Regions from separate parts of the Gordonia sp. NPDC127522 genome, predicted to be linked through region 3. Evidence: riboswitches for the same ligand, from Rfam matches in the RefSeq annotation. Region 3 holds a riboswitch; each other region holds the start of a gene.
The links. Region 3 has a riboswitch for thiamine pyrophosphate ahead of thiO (glycine oxidase ThiO). Riboswitches for the same ligand answer to the same signal wherever they lie in the genome.
Positions count from the first base shown of each region.

Region 1: it holds a riboswitch for thiamine pyrophosphate, as region 3 does, so the genes downstream of both, thiD (bifunctional hydroxymethylpyrimidine kinase/phosphomethylpyrimidine kinase) here and thiO (glycine oxidase ThiO) in region 3, are expected to answer to the same signal.
Region 2: it holds a riboswitch for thiamine pyrophosphate, as region 3 does, so the genes downstream of both, ACFVHY_RS02785 (TenA family protein) here and thiO (glycine oxidase ThiO) in region 3, are expected to answer to the same signal.

Region 1 is NZ_JBHXVK010000012.1:29,498-33,701, forward strand. It holds gene ACFVHY_RS17435 ((2,3-dihydroxybenzoyl)adenylate synthase) at 156-1,826, shown strand; gene ACFVHY_RS17440 (GNAT family N-acetyltransferase) at 1,996-2,343, opposite strand; TPP riboswitch at 2,554-2,668, shown strand; gene thiD (bifunctional hydroxymethylpyrimidine kinase/phosphomethylpyrimidine kinase) at 2,658-3,557, shown strand; gene ACFVHY_RS17450 (PLDc N-terminal domain-containing protein) at 3,645-4,034, opposite strand.
Region 2 is NZ_JBHXVK010000001.1:610,316-614,519, reverse strand. It holds gene secE (preprotein translocase subunit SecE) at 1-91, opposite strand, end outside; tRNA gene ACFVHY_RS02815 (tRNA-Trp) at 131-203, opposite strand; gene ACFVHY_RS02810 (fused (3R)-hydroxyacyl-ACP dehydratase subunits HadA/HadB) at 450-1,547, opposite strand; gene rpmG (50S ribosomal protein L33) at 1,645-1,812, opposite strand; tRNA gene ACFVHY_RS02800 (tRNA-Met) at 1,906-1,979, opposite strand; tRNA gene ACFVHY_RS02795 (tRNA-Thr) at 2,001-2,073, opposite strand; tRNA gene ACFVHY_RS02790 (tRNA-Tyr) at 2,191-2,271, opposite strand; TPP riboswitch at 2,427-2,521, shown strand; gene ACFVHY_RS02785 (TenA family protein) at 2,509-3,219, shown strand; gene ACFVHY_RS02780 (ABC transporter substrate-binding protein) at 3,216-4,204, shown strand, end outside.
Region 3 is NZ_JBHXVK010000002.1:676,888-681,091, reverse strand. It holds gene ACFVHY_RS07360 (ABC transporter ATP-binding protein) at 1-258, opposite strand, end outside; gene ACFVHY_RS07355 (thiazole synthase) at 330-1,118, opposite strand; gene thiS (sulfur carrier protein ThiS) at 1,177-1,389, opposite strand; gene thiO (glycine oxidase ThiO) at 1,386-2,450, opposite strand; TPP riboswitch at 2,446-2,557, opposite strand; gene thiE (thiamine phosphate synthase) at 2,605-3,315, shown strand; gene ACFVHY_RS07335 (hypothetical protein) at 3,632-4,018, shown strand; gene ACFVHY_RS07330 (class F sortase) at 4,039-4,204, opposite strand, start outside.

The sequences.
Region 1 (4,204 bases), on a different contig from region 3:
CCTTCGTTCCTCCGGTCGTGATGCACTCGAGCACCGATGATCATAGGGAATCTTAGGGCAGCCTAATCAAACAATCCCCCGCGGGTCGATAGCCGGCCTCCCGCCCTGCATCGACCGGTAAGGTTACCCTATCCTGCCTGTGTTTGAATGAACTCATGCCGACGCATCTCGACCCCGCGACCGATCTGCTCGACGGTTTCGCTCCCCACACCGACGCACAGGCACAGAAGTACCGCGACGCCGGCGTCTTCCTCGACCGCCCGTTGTTCGCCGGCCTCGATCTGGCCGCCGAGCGAACTCCCGACTCCCCTGCGCTGACCGATGCCTCCACCGACGGGCCGCGCACGCTCACCTATGCCGAGTTCCGCGACGCCACCCTCCGTCGTGCCGCCGGTTTCGTCGCGGCCGGACTGCAGCCGACGCAACGGGTCGTGTTGCAGCTGAACAACTCCCTCGACTTCGCGGTCACCCTGTACGGCCTCCTACGCGCGGGTGTCGTGCCGGTGATGACGCTGCCCGCGCACCGGATCTCCGAGATCGCCCATCTCGCAGCCGGTGCCGGCGCGGTCGCCTACATCGGTGAGGACGGCCGCCGGGGATTCGACTACCGCGAGCTCGCGACCGAGCTGCAGTCACGGGTGCCCGACGTCGCGCAGGTCTTCATCTCCGGCGAACCGGGTCGATTCACACCGCTCCCCGACGCCGACCCCGCCTCGGTCGAGCTCCCGGCTGCCCCCGACGCCGGGCTACCCGCCCTGTTCCTCGTGTCGGGGGGCACCACCGGACTGCCGAAACTCATCGCGCGCACGCACGACGACTACGACCTCAACGCCCGGCTGTCCGCGGACGTCGCCGGCCTCACCGCCGACGACACCTACCTCGTCGCATTGCCGGCCGCGCACAACTTCCCGCTGTGCTGCCCGGGAATCCTGGGCGTCTTCGGTGCGGGCGGCCACGTCGTCTTCGCCGACAACCCCAGTCCGGACAACACTTTCGAGCTCATCGAGCGGCACCGCGTCACGGTGACCGCGCTCGTCCCCGCGCTCGCGCAACTCTGGTGCGCGGCGACCGAGTGGGAGCCGGCGGACATCAGCTCCCTGCGCCTGCTGCAGGTGGGCGGCGCCAAGCTGGCCCAGTCCGACGCCGTCGCCCTCGACGGGGCCCTCGGCCCCGTCGTCCAGCAGGTCTTCGGCATGGCCGAGGGGCTGATCTGCTACACCCGGACCGACGACCCACGCGACCTGGTCCACCAGGTGCAGGGGGCGCCGATGTCGGCGCTCGACGAGGTACGTGTGGTCGACGAGGACGGAGCCGATGTCCCCGACGGGGAAGAAGGCGAACTGCTGGTGCGGGGGCCGTACACGATCCGCGGCTACTACCGCGCCGCCGCCCACAACGAGAAGTCCTTCACGCCGGACGGCTTCTACCGGTCCGGGGACAAGGTCACCAGGCTGCCGTCGGGGCACCTGGCCGTGACCGGCCGCATCAAGGACACCATCGTGCGCGCCGGGGAGAACGTCGCCGCCGACGACGTCGAGGAGAACCTCCTCGCCCACGATTCGGTCCGGCAGGTCGCGGTGGTCGGGCTGCCCGACGACGCGCTCGGTGAGAAGATCTGTGCGGCAGTCGTGCTCTCGCACGAACACCCCCCGGCCCGTCCACTCGAGCTGGCCACGATCCGCACCTTCCTCGCCGACCGCGGACTCGCCTCCTTCAAACTGCCCGACGTGGTCCGCGTCGTGCGCACACTGCCGGTCACCGCAGTAGGCAAGATCGACAAGAAGGTGCTCCGCGAGACATTGCTGTCGGAGCCGTCGGCGGGCTGAGCCGAGTCGGAGCCCGTTCCTCACACCGGCGCGAGGAGCGCGACCACCGCTCCATAATCCGAAGAAGGAAGCGCATAACCCCTGCTCCCTGAGGTGCGAGGAGCGATAGCGACGAGCCTCGAAGGGTCCGGCGAGGAATGTTCCGGAGCCGCCGAGGCCAACCTTCGGATCACACCGGCGCGAGCGTCACGATCCCGGGATGGCCGTCGAGGTAGTGCTTGGTGAACGTGCACACGGGTCGTAGACGGGCGCCTTGTTCACGGGTGTAGTGCACGACGGTGCGGGTGAGTCGGGTGGCGAGACCGTGTCCGCTGTACTCGTCGTAGAGCACGGTGTGCAGCACGGTGATGGTCGTCTGACCGTCGACCGTCTCGGTCGAGTAGCCGAGCACGCCGACCAGGTCGCCGGCGACCCACAGTTCGAACCGGTCGCGGTCGGGATTGTGCACCACCTGCGCGATCTGTTGCAGGATCGACTTCGCCGACTGTGGTGGTCGCTGACGATGCTTGCGTAGCACCCGACCCTCCTCACCTCTTGATCGTGGACATCGGACCACTGACATGTGCCGTCCGAACCTCGGCATCGGCCCCGCTTGTGATCCGGGTCACACGGTACCTTACGGAACCGTAACTGCCGACCCCGATCGTCCGGTCGTCGCACATCGAGACGGTCGCGCGCACCCCTACGACCCGAACGAACTCCGCGCTGTAGGGTGGCGGGCGCACGACAACTACACCGCGGGGGCTCTCACGACGACCGAGGGCTGAGATGGCGACAGGCGGTCGCCGACCGCTCGAACCTGTCCGGATAATGCCGGCGTAGGGAGCAGCCATGGGCACACGTGTATCCGGTACCCGATCGGTCGACGAGCAGTCCTTCACGGGACTCCCGGTCGCGCAGCGCGGGTCCGCTCCGGTACGGGTCCTGACCATCGCGGGTTCGGACTCCGGCGGGGGCGCGGGAATTCAGGCAGACATGCGCACCTTCGCCCTGCTCGGGGTGCACGGGTGTGTCGCGGTGACCGCGGTGACGGTCCAGAACTCGGTGGGCGTGAGCGGGTTCGAGGAGATCTCACCGCAGACCGTGGCGGCGCAGATCGACTCCGTGTCCGGTGACATCGGTGTGGCCGCGGCGAAGACCGGGATGCTCGCGTCGGCGCCCATCATCGAGGCCATCGTCGAGCAGTGCCGCACGAGCGGTATCGGCCGGGACACATCCGTTCCGCTGGTGGTCGATCCGGTGTGCGCGTCGATGCACGGCAACCAGCTGCTCGCCGACTCGGCACTCGACACCCTGCGGCACAGCCTGTTTCCCCTCGCGACGGTGGTGACCCCGAACCTGGACGAGGTTCGCCTGATCACCGGGATCGAGGTCACCGATACCGCGTCGCAACGCGACGCGGCCAGGGCACTGCTCGATCTCGGGCCGCGCTGGGCGCTGGTGAAAGGCGGGCACCTGCGAAGCTCGGACCACTCCCCCGATCTGCTCTACGACGGCGACCAGTTCATCGAGCTCAGCCACGAACGCATCGACACTCCGCACGACCACGGCGCCGGCGACACCCTCGCCGCCGCGATCGCGTGCGCGTTGGCACATGGATACGAGGTTCCCGAGGCGGTCGGCTTCGGCAAGGACTGGGTGACCCGTTGTCTGGCCGCTGCGTATCCACTGGGCGCCGGCCACGGTCCGGTCAATCCGCTGTGGCGTGTGGGCGTCGGGTCGGCGGACTGACGCGACCGGGCCGGACCCCGAGAAGCAGACAACGCTCCCCGACGGCGACCGGCGCCATCGGGGAGCGTTGTCTGTGTCGAGGGACCGTCAGGCGGTTCCGCTGAGGGCCTTGCTCTTCAGGTGTTCGAACTCCTGGGGTGTGATCGCGCCCGAGTCGAGCAGGTTCTTCGCGTCGGCGATCTGCTGCGTCGGCGAGGTGCCCGCGACAGACCGGATGTACTCGTCGGACGCCTGCTTGGCCTCGCTGTACGCCTCACGCTGACGCTCGGCCATCCCCTTGCCCTTGGCGAGTAGGTAGACGATCGCGGTGATGTACGGGAAGACGATCAGAAAGATCACCCACGCCGCCTTCGCCCACCCCGAGGACGCCTTGTCCCGGAACAGGTCGCTGATGATGTGCCACAGGACGATCAGGTATGCGACGAACGCGAAGATGACGATCGTGTACCAGATGAAGTCCCAGAATGAATCCCACATCGGAGTGTCTCCCTTGTCTAGAAGAATCGGCGCTCGCACGCCGAGCACATGAACCGATATGAAGCATTACACAGCACCGACCTCGACACCGTGACGAACTGGAAAGATGTCCGTGAAATCGTGTGAAAAGACCAATGCGGGCGCGATTCCTCGGATTTCGCCCCGCACGA
Region 2 (4,204 bases), on a different contig from region 3:
CGTCGCGACCGTCGAGCTCAGCCGCGGCCGAATCGGCCGCAGAACCCTCTGCGGCGTCTTTGGCGCGGGCGGCCCGGTCTCGCTTGCTCAACTTCGCGGTCCTCTCGTCAGCGTGTGCCCTTCACCAGGGCAGGGGCGACAGGACTTGAACCTGCAACCTGCGGTTTTGGAGACCGCTGCTCTGCCAATTGAGCTACGCCCCTTTGCGACGCCCGCCACCGGAGTGGTCGGCGTTGCCGTGCTTCTCGATCCGGCCTCGCGGCCCGTCGACGTTTCGTCGCCGACAAAACCAACGCGCCACCCTATGGGTAGCGCGCAAGTCTGAATCAATCAGACACTTCAGTGTAGATCACCGGGGCGGTGGACCCAAAACGGGCTCGCCTCCGCTCCCCCGACGACCGTACACGCCACCCGTCCGTGAGCCGCCCGAACGGCTCGCGACCGGTCGATCAGTTGAACTGGATGACGGCCTGCGCGCGTCCGAAGATGCGGCGATCGCCCTGCTTGGCGGTGATGGCGATGGTCCCGCGGCGGGTCGCGGGATCGAGCGACTTCACCTTGCCGGTGAAGTCGACGGCCGCGCTGTCGTCGGCCGGGACGTACACCGGGCTGGTGAAGCGCACGTTGTACTCGCAGAAGGCCGCCGGGTCGCCGATGAACTCGGAGACGAAGCTCGCGCCGAGCCCCATCGTCTGCATGCCGTGCGCGACGACGTCGTCCATCCCGGCCGCGTTCACGACGTGGTCGGAGAAGTGGATCGGGTTGGGGTCGCCGGCCACGCCCGCATAGTTCGCGAGGTTGCCGCGCGTCAGCAGGTAGCGCTTGGGCGTGAGTTCCTGACCCACCGTGAGCGTGTCGAAGTCGACGGCACCGAAGGCGCCAGGCGACTGCGTCGGATCGGGGAGGTCGTAGCGACCCGCCTTCGGCTCGACGGTGTGCCCGGACTCGCCGATGGCGTCGACCTTGATCATCACGTGGTCGAGGGACGCCTCGAGTTCGGGGTCGACGTCCATGCCGGGACGCGCGGCCAGGGAGGTCCACGTGGTCATGACCGGCTCGTCGTGCTGGTTCCAGATGACGTTCTTGGTGACCATCAGGTCGATCATCTCGGGACTGCTCACATGCCGGAACGACTCGAGCGAGACGTCGCAGATCAGTCGGTCCCCGACCTTCATCGGCTGGTGGTAGACCAGCCGCTGATCGGTCTGCATGATCTGCCACATGTCGTAGCCGGTGATGACGTCTTCGAAGAGCTTGCGCTGGGCGATGATCCCGAGCACCGACACGTAGGTGGGCGCGGCGATCAGGCGGTCGTGACCGAAGGCCCGCGCGCCCTCCTCGCTCCAGTGGGTCGGGTGCGCGTCCTGCACGGCCATCGCGTGCTTACGGATCTCCTCGCGGCCGATCTCGTAGTAGTCGTCGACCGTGTAGTGGAAGCCGACGAGGCTCTGCGTGTGGGCGGCGATCTCGTCGGGGGTCGGCTTCGCGCCACCGTTCGACGCCTCGTCCGGACGATCCTGGATCTCGGCTCCGCTTACCTGTGACATTGAGCTCTACTCCCTTCGGGCCCGACACAACAAGACGGGCTGCCTCATCGAGAGGCAGCCCGCTGCTGGTGGTACTTCGAAACGGCCGACGACAGCGTCAGCGCGATTCCTTGTGCCCCTGATGCTTGCCGCAGTTCGGGCAGAACTTCTTGATCTCGAGGCGATCGGGATCGTTGCGGCGGTTCTTCTTCGTGATGTAGTTACGGTGCTTGCACACCTCGCAGGCCAAGGTGATCTTGGGGCGAACATCTGTTGAGGAGGCCACTTGATTGCCTTCTTTCGGGTGGTACGTGGTCGGGTTCGGAAGTTCCCTCAGGGCTTGCGACCCTTGCGCTCGGTTCCGGTCGGACCCGATGTGTAGCGGTGGAGGGACTCGATCCCTCGACCTCACGATTATGAGTCGTGCGCTCTAACCAGCTGAGCTACACCGCCCCGCGGACTTCTCGTCCAGCGAGCCCCCTGACGGAATCGAACCGTCGACCTTTTCCTTACCATGGAAACGCTCTGCCGACTGAGCTAAGGGGGCGTGCCCCGGGCGGTTGTGCCCGAGAGCCTTAACGAGGTTACACACTCGCGTCTGCGCTAGACAAATCGCTGGTCGGAGACCGTCTGTAGAGCAGTTTCGCGAGAATGGACCACGCTGTGGCAGGTATAGGATTCGAACCTATGTAGCTTGCGCGACGGATTTACAATCCGCTCCCTTTGGCCGCTCGGGCAACCTGCCGTGCCGCTCTTCCGGCCACCGTGACGGCCGTACGAACAACGCCGTGAAGAATACAACGAACACCGCATCAACGCGCAAACCGGCTGGTCAACAGGCCGGGACATGGTCGTGGCACAGGCGTCCCACTGCGACCCCCACTCCTGCTACTGTGGCTGCGTTCTGACACGGGGTGCTCCGCGACGCGGGGCTGAGATGAGACCCGAGAACCTGTCCAGGTAATGCTGACGAAGGGATGTCATGTCTGTGCATGCGCACTTGCCGGTCTCCGGCCGATTCTCCGACCACCTCTGGGAGGAGACGAAGGGGTTGCGGACGGCGATCGACGACCTCGAGTTCCTGCGGCGGCTCGGCGACGGGACGCTGCCACTGGAGGTGTTCCGCACCTACATGGAGCAGGACTCGCTGTACCTCGCCGGGTACGCGAAGGCGCTGGCGATCCTGGCGTCGAAGTCCCCCGACCCGCAGACCGCGGGGTTCTGGGCGAACTCGTCGGCCACCGCGGCCACCGTCGAGTCGGCTCTCCACGGCGACCTGCTCAACGGCGGCCAGCTGCCTCCGCGTGAGGGCGAACCCGAGCCGTCGCCGGCGTGCCTGGGGTACGTGTCCTACCTGACGGCCGTCGCCGCGACCGAGTCGTATGCGGTCGGCGCGGCCGCGGCCCTGCCCTGCTTCTGGATCTACGCGGAAGTCGGCCGGGCCCTGGCCGCGAGTGCCGCCCAGGTGCTCGCCGCCGACCCGAACCACCCCTACGCGCAGTGGGTGACCACCTACGACGCCCCGGAATTCCAGGAATCCGCCTCGCGGGCAAGGGAACTCGTGGACGCGGCTGCGGAGCACGCCGGCGAGCGCGAACGGGCCGCGATGGCGACGGCGTTCACCGTCGCCACGCGGTTCGAGCTCCTGTTCTGGGACACCGCGCTGAACCCGCAGCCGTGGCCCGCCGCATGAGCGCCCGCGCGCGCCGCCTCCTCACCGTGCTCGCCGCCGCGGTCGTCGCGTCGTCGGCGATCACCGCGTGCGGTTCGGGCGCCGGTTCGGACGGCACCATCCGATTCGCGCTCGACTGGTCCCCGAACACCAACCACACGGGCTTGTTCGTGGCGCAGCAGCGCGGCTGGTTCGAGGAGGCCGGACTCGACGTCGAGATCCTGCCGTACAACAACACCGCCGTGGACACCATCGTGGACGCGGGCAACGCCGAGTTCGGGATCAGCACCCACAACTCGTCGACCTTCTCGCGGGCATCGGGCGCGCACACCATCTCCGTGTTCGCGCCGCTGCAGAAGTGGGCCACCGGCATCGGTGTCCGCGCCGACCGCCGCGACATCACGAGCCCGAAGGACCTCGACGGGAAGACATACGCCGGTTTCGGCGACCCGGGCGAGGAGAAGACCCTCGAGCAGGTGATCCGGAACGACGGCGGCACCGGCGAGTTCACCTCGGTGACCCTCGGGACCTCGGCATACGAGGCCGTCTACTCCGGTCAGGCCGACTTCACCGTCTCCTATCTCGCGTGGGAGGGCATCGAGGCCGAGCATCGCGGAACCCCGATGAGGTACTTCCACTACACCGACTTCGGATTCCCGGAGGCATACGCGATCGTCGTCGACGCCAACGAGCACTGGCTGGCGGACAACCCGGACCGGGCGGCGGCCTTCGTGACGGCGCTGCAGCGCGGCTACCAGGCGGCGGCCGACGACCCGGACGCGGCCGCCCGCGACCTCCTCGCCGCCAACCCCGGCGCGTTCAACGACGAGCAACTGGTGTTCGAGAGCCAGCGGTTGCTCGCCGGCCAATACATGAAGGACGCCGACGGCCGGGTCGGCCGGCAGACGCTCGAACAGTGGGCCGGGAACTCCGGATTCCTGTACCGCAGCGGTCTGCTGACCGGCCCGGACGGGGCGCCCCTCACGACCGAGCCGGACTGGTCGAC
Region 3 (4,204 bases):
GGGATGCACCCACCGGGCGTCGAGCAGCGCACCGACCTGCCGCAGCGGATGCTCGAGGTCCCGGTAGCGCCGCCCGTTGATCGTCGCCGTGCCCGATGTCGGGCGGTCGAGTCCGAGCATCATCCGCATGGTCGTCGACTTGCCCGCACCGTTGGGCCCCAGGAAACCGGTGACCCGTCCCGGCCCCACCTCGAAGGTGAGGTCGTCGACCGCGCGTTGACCGCCGAAGTCCTTCGTCAGATTCGCTACCTGCAACACGCCTCGACCATAGCCGCCGAACCCGGAGCAGCCCGGTCTGTCGTTCGGATGGCCTGTCGCGGGATCGCGCGTCAGTCCCGGTCGCGCCCGGGCGAGGACGCGTGCGCCCAGAAGCGCTTGGGGATCCGGCCGGCGCGCGCGGCCAGTCGGCCCCCGGCCACCGCGTGCCGCATCGCCGTCGCCATCAGTTCGGGGTTCTCCGCCCGGGTCACCGCCGTGGCCAGAAGCACGCCGTCGCAACCGAGTTCCATCGCCAGGGCCGCGTCGCTCGCCGTCCCGATGCCCGCGTCGAGAATGACCGGTAGCGTGTCGTCGAAGCGGGTGCGGCAGTCGTCGACGATGATCTCGATGTTGTGCGGGTTGAGGATTCCGAGTCCGGTCCCGATCGGCGACCCGAGGGGCATCACCGCCGCCACCCCGAGATCGGCGAGTCGCGCGGCCAGGACCGGATCGTCGTTGGTGTAGGCGAGCACGACGAAACCGTCGGCGACCAGCGCGGCCGCGGCGTCGACGAGTTCGATGGCGTCGGGCATCAAGGTGCGTTCGTCGGCGACCACCTCGAGCTTCACCCAGTCGGTCTCGAACGCCTCGCGCGCCAGTTGGGCGGTCAGGACCGCCTCGGCGGTGGTGTGACAGCCGGCGGTGTTGGGCAGGACGGCGATGTCGAGCCGGCGCAGCAGATCGAAGACCCCGGTGCCCGAGGCCGCGTCGACGCGCCGAACCGCGACGGTGGTCAGCTCGGTCCCCGACGCGACCAGCGCGCGTTCCAGGGTCGCGAGATTCGACGCGCCGCCGGTACCGGTGATGAGTCGCGACGAGAAGTCGCGACCGGCGATGCGCAGATGGTCCGCATCCGGGATCGTCTCGTCGCCGGACTTCTGCTCGGCCCCCGAGGCGTCGGGCTTCAGATCGGCGAGGTCAGCCACCCTGCACCGCCGTGACGATCTCGACGACGGCGCCGTCGGTCATGGTGTGCCGGTCCCAGCGGCCGCGCGGGACGACCGCGCCGTCCACCGCGACCGCGATCCCCCGGTCCGGCAACCCCAGACCGGTGACGACGTCGCGCACCGACGTATCGGCGCCGACGTCGACGCTCTGGCCGTTGACGGTGATGTTCGCGGTGATACTCATTCCTCTGCTCCTTCGAGAATCGACAGCACGCGGGCGGCGGTGCCCGGGGCCAGGACGATCCCGTTGCGCCCGTGCCCGGTTGCCACGACCGTTCGTGTGTCCACACGGGTGACGATGGGCAATCCGTCCGCGGTGCACGGCCGCAGACCGGCCCCCGCTTCGGTCAGTTCGTAGGTCCGCAGCCCGGGGAAGACCTCGATCGCGTCGGCGAGCAGATCCGCGACCCCGCCGGCCTGCGGCGCGCGGTCGGCAATCCCCTCGGCCTCGTACTGGGTGGCGCCGACGACGACTCCGTCCTCGCGCGGCACCAGGTACACGGCCCGCGCGTGGAGGCGTGCCCGGACGACGTGGCCGGGCGGCGGCACCGACCAGCGCGTGCGGCGCAGGCGGAGGATCTCCCCCTTCGCCGCATGCAGGTCCACGCCCGGCCAGAGGGCCGCGGTGCCCAGTCCGGCGGCGAGCAGGATCTGGGTGTCGGAACCGAGGTCGTCGAGATCGGCCAGGGATTCGACGCGCGCGGAGACCAACTCGGCACCCGCCGACGTCGCGGCGGCGCGCAACGCCTCGAGCAGCCGCCGGTTGTCGACGGACCACTCGCCGACCGCGCGGTAGCCACCGACCAGTCGAGAGCTCAGCGACGGTTCCAGGGTCCGGATGTCGCGGCCGGTCACCGACTGCAGCGCGGCATCGGTGGCGGGCTGCCCGGCCCAGACGAAGTCGGCGAGATGCCGTAGGTACTCGATGTCGGTGGCCGAGGCCGCGACGAACAGCGAGTCGGTGGCGGTGACGACGCCCGGGTCGTCGAGCCGCTTCACGAGCGCCGGCCACAGCCGGACCGACTCGACCGAGAGGGCCAGGGATGCGTCCTCCCCGGGATGACCTTCGCCGAGTGAGCCGAGCATGCCGCCGGCGACCCAGGACGCGCGCTCGTCGGCGCCGGCGTCGAGGACGCGAACCCGCCACCCGGCGTCGGCCGCGGTGAGCGCACATGTCAGCCCGATGACGCCGCCCCCGACGATCGTCAGGGCGCGGCGAGCAGGACGCTGCGGTGGGGAATCCACGCTGGGAATCACCTTCCTTCGCCGGAATGACCCGGATCAGGTTCGACGGTCAGCGGAATCTGTCCGCACTCTCAGCCCGGCCGATCCGGACTCCCGTGTGTTCGTGCGATCCACCATACGCCGGGGCGTCGGGGGTCCGGTTAGCCTGGTCGGCGTGACGACCCCGAACCGCACCAGCTCCGCGTCGACGGACCCCGGCTCCGCGACGGACCGTCGCCGGCGGCTCTCCACGGCCCGCCTGTACATGTGCACCGACGCCCGGCGCGAACGCGGTGACCTGCTCGACTTCGTCGACGCGGCGCTCGCGGGCGGCGTCGACATCGTGCAGCTGCGCGACAAGAACTCGCCGGGTGAGCGCGAGTTCGGGACCTTGGAGGCGGGCGAGGAACTCGAGATCCTCGCGGGCATGCGGATGGTCGCTGACGCGCATGGCGCCCTGCTCGCGGTCAACGACCGCGCCGACATCGCGGCGCTCTCCGGGGCCGATGTCCTGCACGTCGGACAGGGCGATCTGTCGCCGTCGACGGCCCGCCGGATCGTCGGACCGGATGTCGTCATCGGCGCCTCGACCCACGACCCCGAGCAGGCTGCCGCCGCGATCGCCGACGACGACGTCGACTACTTCTGCGTCGGTCCGTGCTGGACCACCCCCACCAAACCGGGGCGCGCCGCCGCCGGCCTCGACCTCGTGTCCTCAACGGCCGCAACACGATCAGCCAAGCCGTGGTTCGCCATCGGCGGTATCGACGCCGGCCGCGTCGGGGAGGTCACCGCGCTCGGGGCGCGGCGCATCGTCGTCGTGCGGGCCATCACCGCGGCCGACGACCCGGCCGCCGCAGCCACCGAACTCGCCGGGATGCTCTAGCGGTTCCCCCGGCGGAAACACGTTTGCCCGGTCGGTGTCGCAGGTCTATGGTGGACCGATCATGTTGTGCATCACGAGCGTTCTCGTAACCCGCCGCAGCGGGGTCTGAATCTGACCGACCCCCCGCTGCGGGTCGGTTGCGCTCTCCAGTCGGTCATCCGTTCTTCGACCGAAATCGGTTTTCGAGATGCACCCTCTTCATCTACCTCGTCGATCCTGTTCGTGGACCGAGCGCGACGACCGGCACGGCGGCGACCACTTCGCCGCACGTTTCGGCCGCCCGCTTCCCCCCGGGATGCACGAGGAGGCCGCCGGGATGACCTGGCAGGAATTCACCGACGAGTACTCCCGCGGCGGCACGATCCGGATGGGCTCCTTCTCCGCCGTCCCGTGCTCGGGCGACCTGGTCGAGTGCCGCGCGACGCTCGCGATCGCCGACCGCATCATGTCCCGCAGCGCCGTCGCCGCCGGCCCCGTCGGTGCGATGACCTCGATCCTGTACGACGTCGGCGCCCCGGTTCAGATCGTCCGGCTGCACCAGCGGGTCGTCGACGGCGTGGTCACGACGTTCCTGCTGTGCGAGCACGACGGCCGGCAGGCCTGGGCCGTCGGTGAGGGCGCGAGCAGCGACGAGGCGAACGTCCACGCGCTGGTCGCCGGGGCGAACCGATTGCTGGACGCACAGCAGCGCGTCGAGGCCTGAGCTCGGCCGGGTGGTCGGCCCTAGTCGCCGGCAGCGGACTCGAGGTCGGCGTAGGCGACGAAATTCTGGTCGGTGAGCTGGCGGCCGTCGCTGCCGAGGTAGCAGGTGACCAGCACCAGGCGCCCCGGAATGCGTTCGCGCAGTTTGGGTTCGAGCTGCGCCTGGCCGTACTTGCCGTACAGCTCG